2 regions of the Mesorhizobium shangrilense genome follow, and region 2 is predicted to be linked to the other one. Evidence: riboswitches for the same ligand, from Rfam matches in the RefSeq annotation. Region 2 holds a riboswitch; the other holds the start of a gene.
The links. A riboswitch is a leader RNA that binds a small molecule or an ion and turns the genes downstream of it on or off. The one in region 2 is predicted to bind cobalamin.
Positions count from the first base shown of each region.

Region 1: linked by a shared signal. The riboswitch ahead of ABVQ20_RS10860 (DUF1636 family protein) and the one ahead of ABVQ20_RS01005 (hypothetical protein) in region 2 are both predicted to bind cobalamin.

Region 1 is NZ_JBEWSZ010000001.1:2,143,160-2,151,112, reverse strand. It holds gene groES (co-chaperone GroES) at 1-233, opposite strand, end outside; gene ABVQ20_RS10870 (antibiotic biosynthesis monooxygenase family protein) at 671-985, shown strand; gene ABVQ20_RS10865 (AraC family transcriptional regulator) at 1,042-1,875, opposite strand; cobalamin riboswitch at 2,164-2,369, shown strand; gene ABVQ20_RS10860 (DUF1636 family protein) at 2,463-2,861, shown strand; gene ABVQ20_RS10855 (ABC transporter ATP-binding protein) at 2,858-3,646, shown strand; gene ABVQ20_RS10850 (ABC transporter substrate-binding protein) at 3,678-4,625, shown strand; gene ABVQ20_RS10845 (FecCD family ABC transporter permease) at 4,655-5,641, shown strand; gene ABVQ20_RS10840 (sugar phosphate isomerase/epimerase family protein) at 5,706-6,620, opposite strand; gene ABVQ20_RS10835 (MarR family winged helix-turn-helix transcriptional regulator) at 6,890-7,366, shown strand; gene ABVQ20_RS10830 (HlyD family secretion protein) at 7,363-7,953, shown strand, end outside.
Region 2 is NZ_JBEWSZ010000001.1:171,059-179,011, forward strand. It holds gene metH (methionine synthase) at 1-728, shown strand, start outside; gene ABVQ20_RS00980 (FAD-dependent monooxygenase) at 1,065-2,579, shown strand; gene map (type I methionyl aminopeptidase) at 2,695-3,471, opposite strand; gene ABVQ20_RS00990 (ParD-like family protein) at 3,468-3,674, opposite strand; gene ABVQ20_RS00995 (VOC family protein) at 4,033-4,437, opposite strand; gene ABVQ20_RS01000 (TetR/AcrR family transcriptional regulator) at 4,541-5,173, shown strand; cobalamin riboswitch at 5,248-5,454, shown strand; gene ABVQ20_RS01005 (hypothetical protein) at 5,570-5,875, shown strand; gene ABVQ20_RS01010 (homocysteine S-methyltransferase family protein) at 5,889-6,950, shown strand; gene ABVQ20_RS01015 (TetR/AcrR family transcriptional regulator) at 7,028-7,585, opposite strand; gene ABVQ20_RS01020 (peptidoglycan D,D-transpeptidase FtsI family protein) at 7,676-7,953, shown strand, end outside.

The DNA.
Region 1 (7,953 bases), 2.0 Mb from region 2:
ACTTCGGTGCCCGACCACTTGCCGAACAGGATGCGGTCGCCAGCCTTGACGTCCAGCGGGACGAGCTTGCCAGCTTCGTCACGAGCGCCGGAGCCGACGGCGATGATTTCGCCTTCCTGCGGCTTTTCCTTTGCCGTATCCGGGATGATGATCCCGCCGGCGGTCTTGGATTCGGATTCGACCCGGCGAACGACCACGCGGTCATGAAGCGGGCGGAACTTCGACTTTGCCATGTTTTCTTCCTCGATGAGAACGGTGAGAACAGTTCCTCTATCCGGCGGCGCCGGACCTGTGGTTAGCACTCACCAATGGCGAGTGCTAACGTGGCGGTGAAATAGGCTCGCGGCTGGCCAGAGTCAAGGCGCGCCAACACTCTGCGAACAAAGAATGGTTTTCTCCAAATAGGCTCTGCTGAAATGTCGATCTTGCCGTGGCCTCGGCCATCCAGGGTAATTGTTGGCCACAATTCGACATGCTACGACAAGCCGTCGAAAAGGACCTTGGAACGGCAAAAGGTAAGCCCGCTCCCTTCCAACCAATGGAAGCTCCGTTCCCTCCCATGCGGGAACCCACGGCAAGCTGAGGGCGTGCTTTACGCCCAGCTTGGCGTGCGGAGTTTTCGCCTGTCGGCGTCCCTTCGTGTGCCAGGCGCTCACCGAAGGAGAAGTCCATGCCCATCATTCGCGCCAATACCGGCGTTATTACCCAGATCAATGTCTTCACCGTGCCCGAAGGCGGCCAGCAGGCGCTGATCGGCCTCTTGCGGGAAGCGGCCGCAAGCTGCCGCGCCGTGCCCGGCTGGATGTCGGCCAGCCTGCACCGCGGCCTCGATGGCAGTCGTGTCGTCAACTATGCCCAGGCGCGGGACGAGGCGGCTATGCGCCGCGTGTTCAAGCATCTGCAGGAAAATGGTTTTCTGGAGCGCAACAAGGCATTAGGGCAGGCTCATCCCGGACTCTATGAGGTCGCCATCACCGTGGAATGAATGGCGGCAATGTGATCGTGTTTCGGCAATTGTGGCCGAACACGATCTGCGGGGCTCTACCCCCTGACCGGTATCCATATCTCCAGTCCGCCATCGCCGCTACGAGGATTGAATTCCCTGCCATAGCGCTCGAATTCGGGCGCGTCGGCGATCTCATGGCCGGACACCGGCAGCCATTTGTTCCAGATCGTATTGACCGTTCGGCGAATGGTCGAGATGTGCTCGCGATGGGCGAAGACGGCATATTTCTGAGCCGGCACCCGGACTCGGCAAAGCTCCTTGGGCAGGTCGGAAAAGTCGGACACTTCGACGCCGGCGATGTAGTCGAAATTGCCGGCGTCATCGCCGTTGACGCAGACGCCGTAGGCGATGTCGCCGGTTTCGCCGGGAATGTTGCCGATGTAGGGGCCGAAGCGTTGCCATTGCATCGGAATGGCGGCGCTGGTCTCGCAGCTGTAGCGCTCGCCTAGACCGGCGATCAGAAAGGCGCGGCTGGTTTCGAAGCGCGGCGGTTCGAGAGTGACAAGGAACGACTGGTCCATCAGGATTGGCTCCACGAGATGGAGGTTCTTGAGGTTGCCCTGCGCGCGAACCAGTTCCGGCGTGGTGCCGAACTGGTCGCGGAAGGCGCGGGTGAACGCCTCATGCGAGTTGTAGCCGGCGTCGAGCGCGACCGAGAGGATGTCCGGCGCTCCGGCGGCAAGTTTGCGCGCCGCCTCTGTCAGCCGGCGCGCGCGCATGTAGCCCATTACCGAGCGGCCCGTGGCGGCCCCGAAAGCGCGCGTTACATGAAAGCGCGATACACCGCTCCTCTCAGCGATGTCGTCGAGCGTGACCGCTTCCGGCAGATGGCTTTCGACGAACCACAATGCTTTTTCGGTCGGGTTCATGCATCTCCTCGCAATTGACGCGGCCATTGTGACACCCGGCCTCACGGCCAGTTTGATCGAAATTGCGCATCGCGCAAAATCGAAACCATCTCGGCACGTGACCCAACAGCTCGGAGTGGCACGAGCGTTGATGCCGCGGGTCGAATTCAGCGAGCGCCCGACGGACCAAAGGGTTGACGTGCAGGCAATATTGTCTTAGTAATAATATTACATAACATTAATTTGAAGAACCAGCGATCCGGAAGGTGCGGTTCATCAAAAAATCATTGCGATGGGCTCGGGGGAAAACTACGGTGGGGCGGTGATGGTCCCCGCGCCGAAAGGCGAGGGGTGAAAAGGGAACGCGGTGAGATCCGTCTGGATCGAGGCCGTGGCTGCCCCCGCAACTGTAAGCGGCGAGCAAAATCCGAAATGCCACTGGCCGGCAAGGCTGGGAAGGCAGGATGGCGCAACGACCCGCGAGCCAGGAGACCTGCCATCAGCATGAGTTGACCGGACGGGGTGTACCGGGAGGAGACGTGGCCGTCGGTCTTGTCGACCGATTGCCAGGACTTCCTTCCGTCGCCAGTTGAGAAAGTGACGGAAAGTTGGACGCCTCCCAGGCCATCCACCGCATTATCGTATGCACGCTTTGCCGCGATCCCGCGACCGGGACCAGGACGGGCGAGGATTTGTGCGCGGACTTGCGTTCCCGTCTCTCGGCTGACAGCGAGATGGCTCTCCTGGACTATGCGGTCGAAGGCATCGCCTGCATGGCAGGCTGCGCCCGACCGCTGACGGTCGCCTTTCAGGCGGCGGGAAAAGCGTCCTATCTTTTCGGCCCCATCGACCGGCAAACCGATGCAGTCGAACTGTTGGAATTCGCAAAACTCTACGCGTCGCTTGCCGACGGCTGGTGCAATTCCGGGCAACGTCCGGCCGGGCTGGCCGACAAGACACTGGCCCGCATCCCTGGCTCCAATAGTGCGGCGGGCGTCGGGATATGACCGTGGCTCTTCTCGAAGCGAGCGACGTGACAGCGATAGCCAATGGTCAGCGTCTGGTGGACGCGGTAAGCCTTTCGGTGGCGGCCGGCGATCGGCTTGCCATCATCGGTCCGAATGGCGCCGGCAAGACCACATTGCTGCGCATGCTGTCCGGCATGCTGCGGCCAAGTTCCGGAGAGGTGAAGCTCGCCGGGCGCCGGCTGGACAGGATTTCGGCGGCCGAGCGCGCGCTTCACATGGCCGTCGTCGGCCAGACCGATCAACCCGATCCACGGTTAGCCGTGATCGACTATGTCGAGCTTGGACGGATTCCGCATGCCGGCCTGCGGCGAAGGGCCGAGGAGCGCGACATCGTCGTGGAAGCGCTCTGCAGGACCGGTCTGCTACCGCTGCTGGGCCGATCCATCGGATCGCTGTCCGGCGGCGAACGGCAGCGTGCCCAGCTTGCGCGCGCCATCGCGCAGGAGCCAAGAATCCTGTTCCTTGACGAGCCGACCAACCATCTCGACCCGCGCGCCCGCAGCGAGCTGCTCGAGCTCGTCGCCGGGCTGGGCATGACCGTGATTGCGGTGCTGCACGACCTGTCGCTGGTATCGCCGTTCGCTACCACGGTCGCGGTCATGGATCGGGCCCGGCTGCTTGCGCTCGCGGCGCCGCGCGAGGCGCTGACCCAGCAACTGATCCGCGAGATTTTCGGCGTCGATGTGTTTCGCCTGCGGCATCCAACCGAAGATCGCGAACTGACGGTCTTCGAAGTGCCGAACCGCGCCTTGTCGCCATCCTGATCCGAATTCTCACCCAAAAGGAGCTACATCCGTGAATCGCCTCGTCTTCTCCCTTGCCTTGTCATTGCTGTCCACGACCGCCTTTGCCTTTCCGGTGACCGTCGACAGCTGCGGCAAGCCGCTGACGTTCGACGCCGCGCCGAAGCGCGCTGTCATCCACGACCTCAACATGACCGAGATGGCCTTCGCTCTCGGGTTGCAGCCCTCGATCGTCGGCCTCACCGGCATCACCGGATGGTATAAGGTCGGCCCCGAATTCACGGCCGAGCAGGGTTCGATCCCGGAACTTGCGCCAAAGTACCCGACGATGGAAAACCTCGTCGCGGTCGATCCGGATTTCTTCTTTGCCGGCTGGTACTACGGCATGAAGCCGGGTGGCGAGGTGACGCCCGGAACACTCGCTCAGTACGGCATCAAGACACTGGTGCTGACGGAGAGCTGCGTCCATCTCGACAAGAACCGCCCCGCCGCGTCGATGGACCTGCTCTATGGTGACGTCGAAAAGCTGGGCAAGATCTTCGGCAAGGAAGCGAAGGCGCAAGAGCTTGTTTCGGGCTGGCAGAAGCAGCTTACCGACATCACGGCAAAGGTCGGTGACCGCAAGGGCACGCGTGTGTTTCTTTATGACTCCGGCGACGACAAGCCTTTCACCGCTGGCAAGTTCGCGATCCCCAGCGCCATGATCTCCGCCGCCGGCGGCGAAAACGTCATGGCCGATATGGAGACCAGCTGGGGCACGACGGACTGGGAAACAGTGGCGTCGCGCAATCCGCAATTCCTGATCCTGCTCGACTATCAGGACGGCGGCGGCTACCAGAAACTGCTCGATTTCCTGGAGGTCCACTCGGCCATGAAAGAGACGGATGCGGTGAAGAACAAGCGTTTCGTCGCCCTGCGCTACGCCGAGCTGACGCCTGGGCCAGCCAACATCGTGGCGATCGAGAAGATCGCCAAGGCGATGCACCCGGAAGCCTTCTGAGCTTGCCCCACAAGGCATTCGGATTGGCCATGGCGGCGGGAGCGGCGGTGATCGCTGCTCTCGCCTTGTTGTCGATCGCCTATGGCTCGACGCTGATACCGTTGTCGGACGTGATTGCAGCGCTCGGACATGCGGTCGGGCTGGACGGGCACGCGGTGTCAGGCCCCGTCGGAAAGATCGTTGTCGATCTGCGGCTGCCGCGCACGATCATGGCCATTTGCGTTGGCGCGGGACTGGGCGTCGTCGGTGCATTGTTGCAGACCGTGACGCGCAACGACCTCGCCGATCCATTCCTGTTCGGCCTCTCGTCGGGAGCCGCCGCCGGCGCGGTTTCCGTGATCACCGTCTTCGGCGACAGTTTTGGCATCTGGACCCTACCGGTCGCGGCCTTTACGGGCGGCATACTGGCAACGTCCGTCGTCCTGCTGCTCGTCGCCCGGGTGAGAGGGCAAGGGCCTGAACGGCTGATCCTCGCCGGGCTCGCCGTCTCGTTCATCTTCACGGCCTTGACCAACTATCTCGTCTTCGCCGGCGACCAGCGCGCGGCGCACTCGGTGTTGTTCTGGACGATGGGCGGGCTCGGGCTTGCGCGGTGGGACAATATCGCGCTTGCCGTGCTGGGGTCGGGCACCATTCTCGGCTACGCGCTGTGGAACCACCGCAAGCTCGACGCTTTCCTGGCCGGGGAGAACGCAGCCGAGAGTCTGGGTGTCCCGGTGGCGCGGATGCGCAGGACGACGTTCCTCGTCGCCGCGTTCTCGACTGCCATCCTTGTGTCGGTCGCCGGCGTCATTGGCTTCGTTGGGCTGATGATCCCGCATCTGTCCCGGCCACTGGCTGGCCAGTTGCATCTGCGTCTGGTCGCGGCCTGCGCCGTGTTCGGAGCCATCCTGTTGCTGGCCAGCGATCTCCTGGCACGCACACTGCTGCCGCCCCAGGAACTGCCGATCGGCATCATCACCAGTTCGGTCGGCGCCTTCTTCGTCGTGACGATGCTTGTCCGCAACCGCCTCTGAAAGATCAGTCAGCGGCTGCGAACGCGCAACATCAATGTTGGTTGGCACGCGGCGGTCGCGGTCGTTATTTGACGAAGGGTCGCAGCACGTCACGGGCCAAAAGAAAGCCGCGCTTTACCAGATCGTCGCTGCCTTCGAACCGGCGATCCTCATGCTCGATAATGACCGGCCCGTCATAGCCCGCCCGATAAAGCGCTGAGAAGAATCCACTCCAGTCGACTTCGCCCAGACCCGGCATGCGCGGTATCTGCCAACCGATGCCGGCAGAGAGAATGCCGCGCTCGTAAAGGCCGTCGCGGTCGATCATCAGGTCCTTGGCATGCGCGTGCACGATGTGGACGCCGAACTCGCGGATGAATCGGTCCTGGTCGATCATCTGCCAGATCAGGTGCGAGGGGTCGAAATTCATCCCGACGTCACCGCCCCAGGCTTCAAAGATACGGCGCCAGATCAGTGGCGAGTAGGCGATGTTGTGGCCACCCGGCCACTCGTCGTAGCTGAAGATCATCGGGCAGTTCTCGAACGCCAGCTTGACGTTGTTGTCGCGGGCAAAGGCGATGATATCAGGCCAGACCGTCAGCGCGTCCTGCCAGTTGTCGTCCAGTTTTTTGGATGCATCGCCACCACAGAAGGTGTTGACCAGGCCAACGCCCATCCTGCCGGCGGCCACGATGACCTTCTTCAGATGCTCGATGACGGCCTGCCGGTGGGCGGCGTCCGGATGCAAAGGGTTCGGGTAGTAGCCGAGCGCGGAGATCGACAGGTTTTTCGCTTCGAGCGAAGCGGCGATATCGCGTGCTTCCGATGCTGAAATCGCGGCGACATCGATATGGGCGGTGCCGGCGTAACGACGGGCCGCACCGCTTGATTTCGGCCAGCAAGCGATTTCCAGCGCCTCGAAGCCGGCGGAATTCGCCCAGTCCGCGACGCTGGCCAGCGGCACGTCCGGAAACGGAGCAGTCAGTAGTCCAAGTTTCATGTCTTCCTCCCGATAGTCTGTCTTCATCGACCGCCATACACGACCGGGAACCGCTGCTGCAACCGCGGCTGCGGTTTTGTCGAACGGCGCGTCAGCGACCCCTTCTCTTTGGGCGTGGAACCCCGCCGGATGTCGGATTTACCTGCCTGGAGCAGGGCGCTCCGACATTCATGACGTGCGGCCGGATTGCAGGGCTGCCGTGCATATTTATCCGCTTCTGGCGCGATAGGTATCTTGAATACTAAGCACGCTTATTATATATCTCGCTCATGGTTTCTGATGGTTTAGACAGATTGGGGTTCCTGATCCACGATGTGCAGCGCCTGATGCGCAAGCGCTTCGAGGCTAGGGCTAGTGGCCTTGGGCTTTCTTCGGCGCAATGGCGGCTTCTGGTCCGTGTCGCCAAGGAAGAGGGGATAACGCAGGCTCGCCTTGCCGATTTGCTCGAAATAGAGCCGATCAGCGTCTCGCGTCTGGTCGATCGCATGGAGGAAGGCGGCTGGATTGAGCGCCGCTCCGATGCCGCCGACCGGCGTGTGCGCATGATCTTCCCGACGCCGAAGGCGAGCGAGGCCTATGCCAAGATCAAGAGCATGGCCGGCGAAGTCTATGAAGAGTCGCTGTCTGGCGTATCGCCGGAAGCCCGCCGCGTCCTCATCACGGCACTTGAGGCGATGGTGCAGAATCTCGCTGACGACGAGCCGTCCAGCGACAAAAACAAGAGTGCGGAAGGCGCAGCAGCATGAACGCGGTAGCCAAGATAGATGAGAACGCAACCAAGCTGGAAATGGAAGCGCCGGTCCAGCCGGCTGCTGCCCCGGTGGCTGTCGCTCCCCCAGTGCAGCCGGTCTCGGCCGCGCCGGAGAAGAAGCGCCGTTTCGGCCGTTTGCTGCTGATGGCTGCACTCCCCTTGGCTCTGGTTGCCGGCGGCGGCTATGTCTGGGTCACCGGTGGCCGTTACCAGGAGACTGAAAACGCCAATCTGCAGCAGGCCAAGGTGGCGATCGCTTCGGACACGGCGGGCCGTATCGTTCAGGTTGGCATTGCGGACAACCAGGTCGTCAAGCAGGGTGACGTGCTCTTTGTTGTCGACCCCGCCCCCTATCAGATCGCGCTGGCGCAGGCCGATGCGGCGGTCGCGGTCGCGCGCGTTGGCGTCGAGCAGCTTCGCGCCGCCTACAGCCAGTCGATGGCTCAGGAAAAGTCCGCCACCAGCGAAATGGACTATGCACAGTCGCAATTCGACCGGGCTTCGGACCTTGCCCAGAAGGGCATCAATACCAAGTCTTCGCTTGATCAGGCCAAGAATGACCTCGACAAGGCCAAGCAGCAA
Region 2 (7,953 bases):
CGCCGCGCGGCGTCATCGGCTTCTGGCCGGCCAACGCGGTGGGCGACGACATCTGGCTGTTCACGGACGAGGCGCGATCGCAGGAACTGGCGACCTTCTTCACGCTGCGCCAGCAACTGACCAAGCGCGACGGCAAAGCCAACGTCGCGCTGTCGGATTTCGTCGCGCCCGCCGACAGCGGCAAGCCCGACTATATCGGTGGCTTCATCGTCACCGCCGGCATCGAGGAGGTGGCGATATCAGAGCGTTTCGAGCGCGCCAATGACGACTATTCCTCGATCATGGTCAAGGCGCTGGCCGACCGCTTCGCCGAGGCTTTTGCCGAGCGCATGCACGAGAAGGTGCGCAAAGAGTTCTGGGGTTATGCCGCCGACGAAAAGCTGGCACCCGACGAACTGATCGGCGAACCCTATCGCGGCATCCGCCCGGCGCCCGGCTATCCCGCGCAGCCCGACCACACCGAGAAGAAGACGCTGTTCCGGCTGCTCGACGGCGAGCGCAATGCCGGCGTCAGCCTGACCGAAAGCTATGCGATGTGGCCGGGCTCGTCGGTGTCCGGCATCTATCTGGCGCACCCCGAAAGCTATTATTTCGGCGTCGCCAAGGTCGAGCGCGACCAGGTCGAGGATTATGCCGTTCGCAAGGACATGCCGCTGGCCGAGGTCGAGCGCTGGCTCGGGCCGATCCTGAATTATGTTCCGGAGAATTATGCCGAAGCGGCGGAGTAGAGCCCGTCGGCGGGTCGCGCTGTCGTCACGCGAGACGATTCCTGGTCACAACCGACCTGGAAAGGGCAGTAACCACCCCTCTCCACTTCATACATATGGCGCACAAGGGACTTGCTTCAAGACCCGGCTCCTGCCGTAAAACCGCCCGCCTAAGCGAGGCCACGGAAACGGGAGTCACCAAATGCTGTTGTTGTTGCCGACGGGATCGCGCGGAGACCTCGAACCGCTGCTGGAATTCGTGCAGCCGCCGCCGGGATCCGGCACAGTGGTTCGACCTTGTGTCGGGGTACCGCCGGCGCCGAAAGGGGTGTCGCGATGACCGGCCGTCGCGCCGCAATGGCCGGCCATGCGGTAACTATCGCCGGCGGCGGTCCCACCGGGCTGATGTTGGCGGGCGAACTGGCGCTGGCGGGCGTCGACGTTGCCATTGTCGAGCGGCGCGCCAGCCAGGAGCTCGCCGGCTCGCGCGCGGGCGGCCTGCACTCACGCACCATCGAGATCCTTGATCAGCGCGGGATCGCCGACCGGTTCCTCTCGGAGGGGCAGAAGGCTCAGGTCGGGATGTTCGCCGGAATCCAGTTGGACATCAGCGACTTTCCCACCCGGCACGATTACGGGCTCGGGCTGCGCCAGAACCACATCGAGCGCATCCTGGCCGGTTGGGTCGACGAACTGGCGGTGCCCATTTATCGCGGCACCGAGGTGACGGGCTTCGCGCAGGACGATGCCGGCGTCGATGTCCAACTGTCCGATGGCCGATCGCTGCGGGCGAATTATCTCGTCGGGTGCGACGGCGGACGCAGCTTGATCCGCAAGGCCGCCGGCATCGCGTTCCCGGGGTCGGATCCGACAATCAGCAATCTGATCGCCGAGGCCGAACTGGCCGAGGAGCCGCCAGAATGGGGAATCCGCCGCGACGCCCTCGGCATCCATGCTCTCGGTAGGGTGGAGTACACGATCCGCGACGGCAAGGTGGTTTACGCGGATGAGGGGCCGGTCGGCGTCCTGGTGACCGAACGGCATGTCGGCGCCACGACCGAACCCACGCTGAGAGATGTCAGTGAGACGCTCATCGCCGTGTACGGGACCGACTATGGGATTCATTCTCCGACCTGGATCTCCCGGTTCACCGATACGACCCGGCAGGCCGAGACCTATCGCAAGGGGCGCGTGCTGATCGCCGGCGACGCCGCGCATGTACATCCCCCGGACGGCGGCCAGGGCCTGCAGACCGGTGTGCAGGATGCGATGAATCTGGGATGGAAGCTGGCCCAGGTGGTCAAGGGGACGTCCCCGGAAAGCCTGCTGGACACCTACCACGCCGAGCGCCACCCGGTCGCTGCCCGCGTGTTGCGCAACACGATGGCCTCGGTCACCCTTCGCCGTGAGGACGACCGCACGAAGGCCCTGCGCGACACGATGACCGAGCTCCTGGGCATGGAGGAGCCGCGCAAGCATTTCGCCGCGATGATGGCGGGTCTCGACATTCACTACGATCTCGGCGCAGGGCATCCGCTGCTCGGACGCCGCGTGCCCGACCTCGACATTGTCACCGCCGACGGCCCGCTGCGGGTCTTCACCCTGCTGCAGGGTGCCCGGCCAGTGCTGCTCAATCTCGGTGAGCCTGGCGGCCTCGACATCGCGCCTTGGGCGGATCGGGTCCAGCAGATCGACGCCAGATATGCCGGCAAGTGGGAGCTTCCGGTCCTTGGCCCGGTCGCCGCCCCCGGCGCGGTGTTGATCAGGCCCGATGGATACGTGGCCTGGGTGGGAGACTCGACCCAGTTGGGACTCGCTGACGCGCTGACCACCTGGTTCGGACCACCCGTTGCGGGACATGGGCCTGGCTGATCCGCGAGAGCAGGCGACCGGCCCATGCCAGGGGCGATCGCGAAGGCCGTGGCTCGCATCGATCAGCCGTCGTGGTCGTCGCATCCCACCTGTTCATTTTCGGCTCAAGCGGCGGTCAAGGACGCGGCGCCGAGGCCAGTTCGTCGGGCCGCAGTGTCAGCACCGACACGCCGGACGCCGTGACGGCAACGGTGTGCTCGAACTGCGCGGACAGCGAGCCGTCTCGCGTCACGACAGTCCAGCCGTCAGCCTCGGTTCTCACACTGCGTCGGCCTCGATTGAGCATCGGCTCGATCGTGAAGACCATGCCCTCGCGCAGGGCGAGGCCGGTTCCCGGCTTGCCGAAGTGCAGGATCTGCGGCTCCTCATGCATCTCCCGGCCGATGCCGTGACCGCAGAATTCGTGCACCACGGAATAGCCGTTACGCCTGGCATGCCGTTCGATCGCCCAGCCGATGTCTCCCAGCCGCGCGCCCGGGCGAACCGCCCGGATGCCCATCCACATGGCTTCGTAGGTGGTCTGCACCAGCCTCCTGGCGGCTGGATTGACCGCGCCAACGAGATACGTCTTGCTGGAATCCGCGATATAGCCGTTCTTCTCGAGCGTGATGTCGAAATTGACGATGTCGCCGTCCCGAAGCACGTTCGATTGCGACGGAACGCCGTGGCAGACCACATCGTTCACCGAGGAATTCAACACAAAACCATAGCCATATTGGCCCTTGCTCGCGGGTCGGGCCTGAAGATCACGGACGATGAACTGCTCGACCATCTCATTGACCTGAAGTGTCGATATGCCAGCGAGCACGGTTCGATCCAGCAGCCCGAACACGGACGCCAGCAGCCGGCCGGATTCGGCCAGCAACGCCAGTTCCTGAGGCTGCTTCGTCATGCTTCGGCCAGTGATGGAGCCGAAACGCCCGCGTCACCAAGCTCCCGCTTGATGATCTCGGTGAAACTGAGCGTCGGATTGGTCTCGCACAGCATACCGACCTTGATCCAGTAGGTGGCCTGCGCATTGATCGAACGATACGACACCTTGCTCACCCTGCGCAGCAGGTCATGCAGATCATCATCTATGTTCACAATGCCCATCGGGATCTCCATATACGATTCGTATATTAAACGTATATAGGTTGTATGCAGGAAAGCCAAGGGGGCGGTCGAGCGCGTTGACCATGGATATGGTCTTCAAGCTCAACAAGGAATGGCACATTCCAGCGGAAGTCCTTGTGCGGCCTTATCATCTTGCAAAAGACAGGGAGCGCAAGCGCGCCTAAGGCGTCTTTGCAGTTCTTCCCCCCTGTCGTCTTTTGCTCCCGGCGGTGTCGCTTTCCTATGGACGGCAGGCGGGCAAGGTGCCTTCGGCCGACTCGGCCGGAGGGATAATTGGGAAGCCGGTCAGATTCCGGCGCCGCCCCCGCAACCGTAGCGAAGCTCAGGTCCCGACAGGCTATTGCATGGCGGCGGGGTTCATCCACAGCAACTCCCAGACGTTGCCGTCGGGGTCTTCGATGTGGCGGTTGAACATGAAACCGAGATCCTGCGCAGGGTTGGGATCTGCCCGGCCGCCTGCCGCCACGCCCTTGTCGATTACGGCATTGACCTCGTCCTTGCTGCCGAGGGTGAGCGCGATCAGCATCTGGCTGTCACGCTTGGGGTCGCCGATCTGCCGCGCTGTGAACTGGCTGTAGTGCTGGTGCGTTAGCAACATGACCCCGATCGCGTCGGAGAACATGATCGAGCTGGCCTGGTCGCTCGAGAACTGCGGATTCAGCGTGCCCCCGATCGCGAGATAAAAGTTGGTCGCTGCCTGCAGATCGCGCACCGGCAGATTAAGGAAGATCATCTTGGTCATCGGTCCAAAGCCTTGCTTTCGTTGACAGGTACTAGTCAGTCCAGTACCGTTTTCATGGCTATCATGCGGGAACGGTACCGTCTAGTACTGGTTAAGGAGCGCCATGAAAATCGACGGTGAGACGAGATCAGCACGCAAGGATCGTGAAATCATCCAGGCGGCCACGGTGGCGTTCATCAGCAAGGGTTATGATGGAACCAGCATGGAGGAAATCGCCACCAGGGCAGGGGCCTCCAAGCAGACCGTCTACAAGCATTTCACGGACAAGGAGACGCTTTTCGGCGAGGTCGTTCTGGCGACCGCTACCCAGGCCAACGATGTCATCGAGTCCGTGACGACGCTGCTTTCCGAGGCGAAATTCATGGAGGGTGGCCTGCAGCAGCTTGCCCGATGTTTGATAGCGATGCTCATGGATGAAGAGTTGTTGAAGCTGCGACGCCTGATCATCGCCAACGCGGATCGAATGCCGCAGCTTGGCCGCAGTTGGTACGAAAAAGGTTTTGAGCGCATGCTCGCCTCAATGGCGTCTTGCTTTCAAAAGCTCACCAGTCGAGGCCTGATGAAAACCAATGACCCCCATCTGGCAGCCAGTCATTTTTTTGGAATGCTTCTCTGGATCCCCATGAACGAAGCCATGTTCACGGGAAGCAACCCACGCTCGAAGGCCGAGCTTGAACGGCACGCCGATGCCTCGGTAGAGGCGTTTCTTGTCGCCTATGGGGTGCCGTCGAAATAGTGGCGCCCTTCACCCTGTCGTCTTTTGCTCCGGGCGGTGTCGCTTTCATGTAGACGGCGGCCGGGCATCGATGTTTAGATCACCGCGTTCAAGGTGCCCTTCGGCCGACTCGGCTGGAGGGATAATTGGGAAGCCGGTTCAATTCCGGCGCTGCCCCCGCAACGGTAGCGAAGCTTAGGTTCCGACGACAAGCCACTGGGCAACACGCCTGGGAAGGTGTCGGAACCGGTCCGCAAGGACAGCTTCGGAGCCCGGAAACCAGCCTCGATCACATGAAACTCGACTGATCGCGGTGGGCGGTCAAGAGGCTAAGTGATGCGGGCCGGTAGCGTGACCGATGGTGCCCGTGGCTTTCCTCCATCACCACCAGGTTCAGTCCTCAACCGCAGGACGAACATGGATTCACACAACGAAATGCCCAAGCTTATCCCTGGCCGACCGGAAGGATCCGGCCCGCCCGAGCCGCGCCCGCTCGACGCGGCGACGATGCGTGCCATCTCGCCGCTGCCGCCGCCCGAGGAGGTGTTTATCGACTGGCTGATGTCGGTGCCGCATGGCGCCGACCTGGAGGTCGCGGCACGACGCAAGATCGCGCTGATCGACCGCCGCGGCTCGCTGCATCCCGACGTTTTCCGGCTGCGCACCTTGCTGGCCGTCATCGCCGGAACCGGCGTCTGGCCGAAACATATCCGCAATGTCTGAAGGAGGATTTTCCATGAACACCCAAAATACGCCCACCCCCAAGCGCGGCCTGCTCGAACGCCTCGATACCGATGCCGTCATCTGCGCCGAAGGTTATCTGTTCGAACTCGAACGGCGCGGCTACCTGCAGGCCGGTCCGTTCGTGCCGGAAGTGGTCCTCGAACATCCAGAAGCGGTGACGCGCCTGCATGAGGATTTCGTCCATGCCGGCTCGGAAGTGGTCGAGGCCTTCACTTACTACGCCCATCGCCAGAAGCTCAGGGTGATCGGCCGCGAGGACATTCTGGAGACAATCAACCGCCAGGCATTGCGCATCGCCAGGGATGTCGCTGAGCGCAATGGCGGGCTGATGGCCGGCAATATCTGCAACACCAATGCCTATGAGGCCAGCGACAGGAAGACCCACGACGCCGTGCGCGCCATGTTCGAGGAGCAGATCGGCTGGGCGGTGGAGGAGGGGGCGGATTTCCTGATCGCCGAAACCATCGACTGGTACGGCGAGGCCGAGATCGCGCTCGACGTGATGAAGAAGACGGGCTTGCCGACGGTGGTCACGCTTTCGGTCCATCGCGAGGAAAAGATGTTCGACGGCGTGTCGGTCGTCGATGCCTGCAAGCGTCTGGAAGCGGCCGGCGCCGATGTCGTCGGGCTGAACTGCCAGCGCGGGCCGAAGACGCTGATGCCGGTGGTGCGCAAAGTGCGCGATGCTGTGTCGTGCCATGTCGCTTCGCTGCCGGTGCCCTACCGCACGACGGAGGCAGAGCCAACCTTCCAGTCGCTGACCGATCGTGCCTGCTCATGCATTCCGGGTGGACGTCCGTTCCCGACAGCGCTCGATCCCTTCACCTGCAACCGCTACGAATGCGCCGAATATGCCCGCGAGGCCTATGACATGGGCGTGCGCTATATCGGGCTCTGCTGTGGTGCGGCGCCGCATCACATCCGCGCCGTGGCCGAGGCGCTCGGCCGCACCGTTCCCGGCAGCCGCTATTCGCCGGACATGTCCAAGCATGCTTTTTTCGGCACCGACGCGGCGATTCCCAACGCCTACAAGGGCCGGCGCGTCGAGATCTGACCGACGGGCCAGGGGCGAAAGCCTCCTGGTCGCACATCAATCGGCCGTCTTGATCGACGGCCGATGCATGGGGCGCCTCAACCGGGCAGCAAACCCATCGCCAGCTCGATCAGTTCGAGCTGGTAGCGCTTCTCGATATGCTGTCCCGCGAAGACGAGACGGTAGATGACCGGAGCAACCAGCAGGTCTATCAACCGGTTCGGGTCCGGTGCGGGCTCGGATCGGCCGGTTGCACGGTTTACCAGCACCTCGAAATTCGCCTGGGCGTATCCGGCGGCGCGGCGCGCAAGCGCTGTATTGGCAACCCGCTCCTGGATGAGCGCAAAGCCGACGCCGGTCGAGATGTCGTCGACGAAGCGTTCGAGCCATATTTCCAGATCGCCCCGCAACGACCCGGAATCAGGAAGGTCGGCGTCCGGCCGGAAACGCTCCGCGGCGACATCAGCCAGGAGCTCGCCGACCGTCCCCCAGCGCCGGTAGATGGTCGACGGGGTGACGTTCGCCCGTTCGGCGATCATCGGCACGCTGAGCTCGACCGCTTCGTTTTCAGCCTTGAGGGCTTTCACGGCCTCATGAACGGCTTTCTGTATCCGCTCGCTGCGTCCACCCGGTCGGATCAGGGGAGGGCCGGACATGGTAAAAAACCGTTAATCGATTAAAGCTAAGGAATTGCATTAAGGCGACGGGCAATGGCCCTTCGCATCGACTGACCAAGGCCTTAGCAGATGAATTCTCTTCGTTCCAATATCTTTCCGTTTTCGCTGTTGCGGCCGCGCCGGGGGAACCCTTCCGTGGATGGCGAGCGCAAGCGCGGCCGCCGGCGCATGGCGATCACGATGGCCGCCTTTGCGGCTATTTTCTGCATCATCGGGGCGCGACTGGTGTTCTACGGTTCGTCCACACCGCACGCGCCGGATGCTCTTGCGCGGCCGGTCGGCGCGGCGCGACCAGACATCATCGATCGCAACGGGACTATACTGGCGACCGATCTGCGCATGGCGTC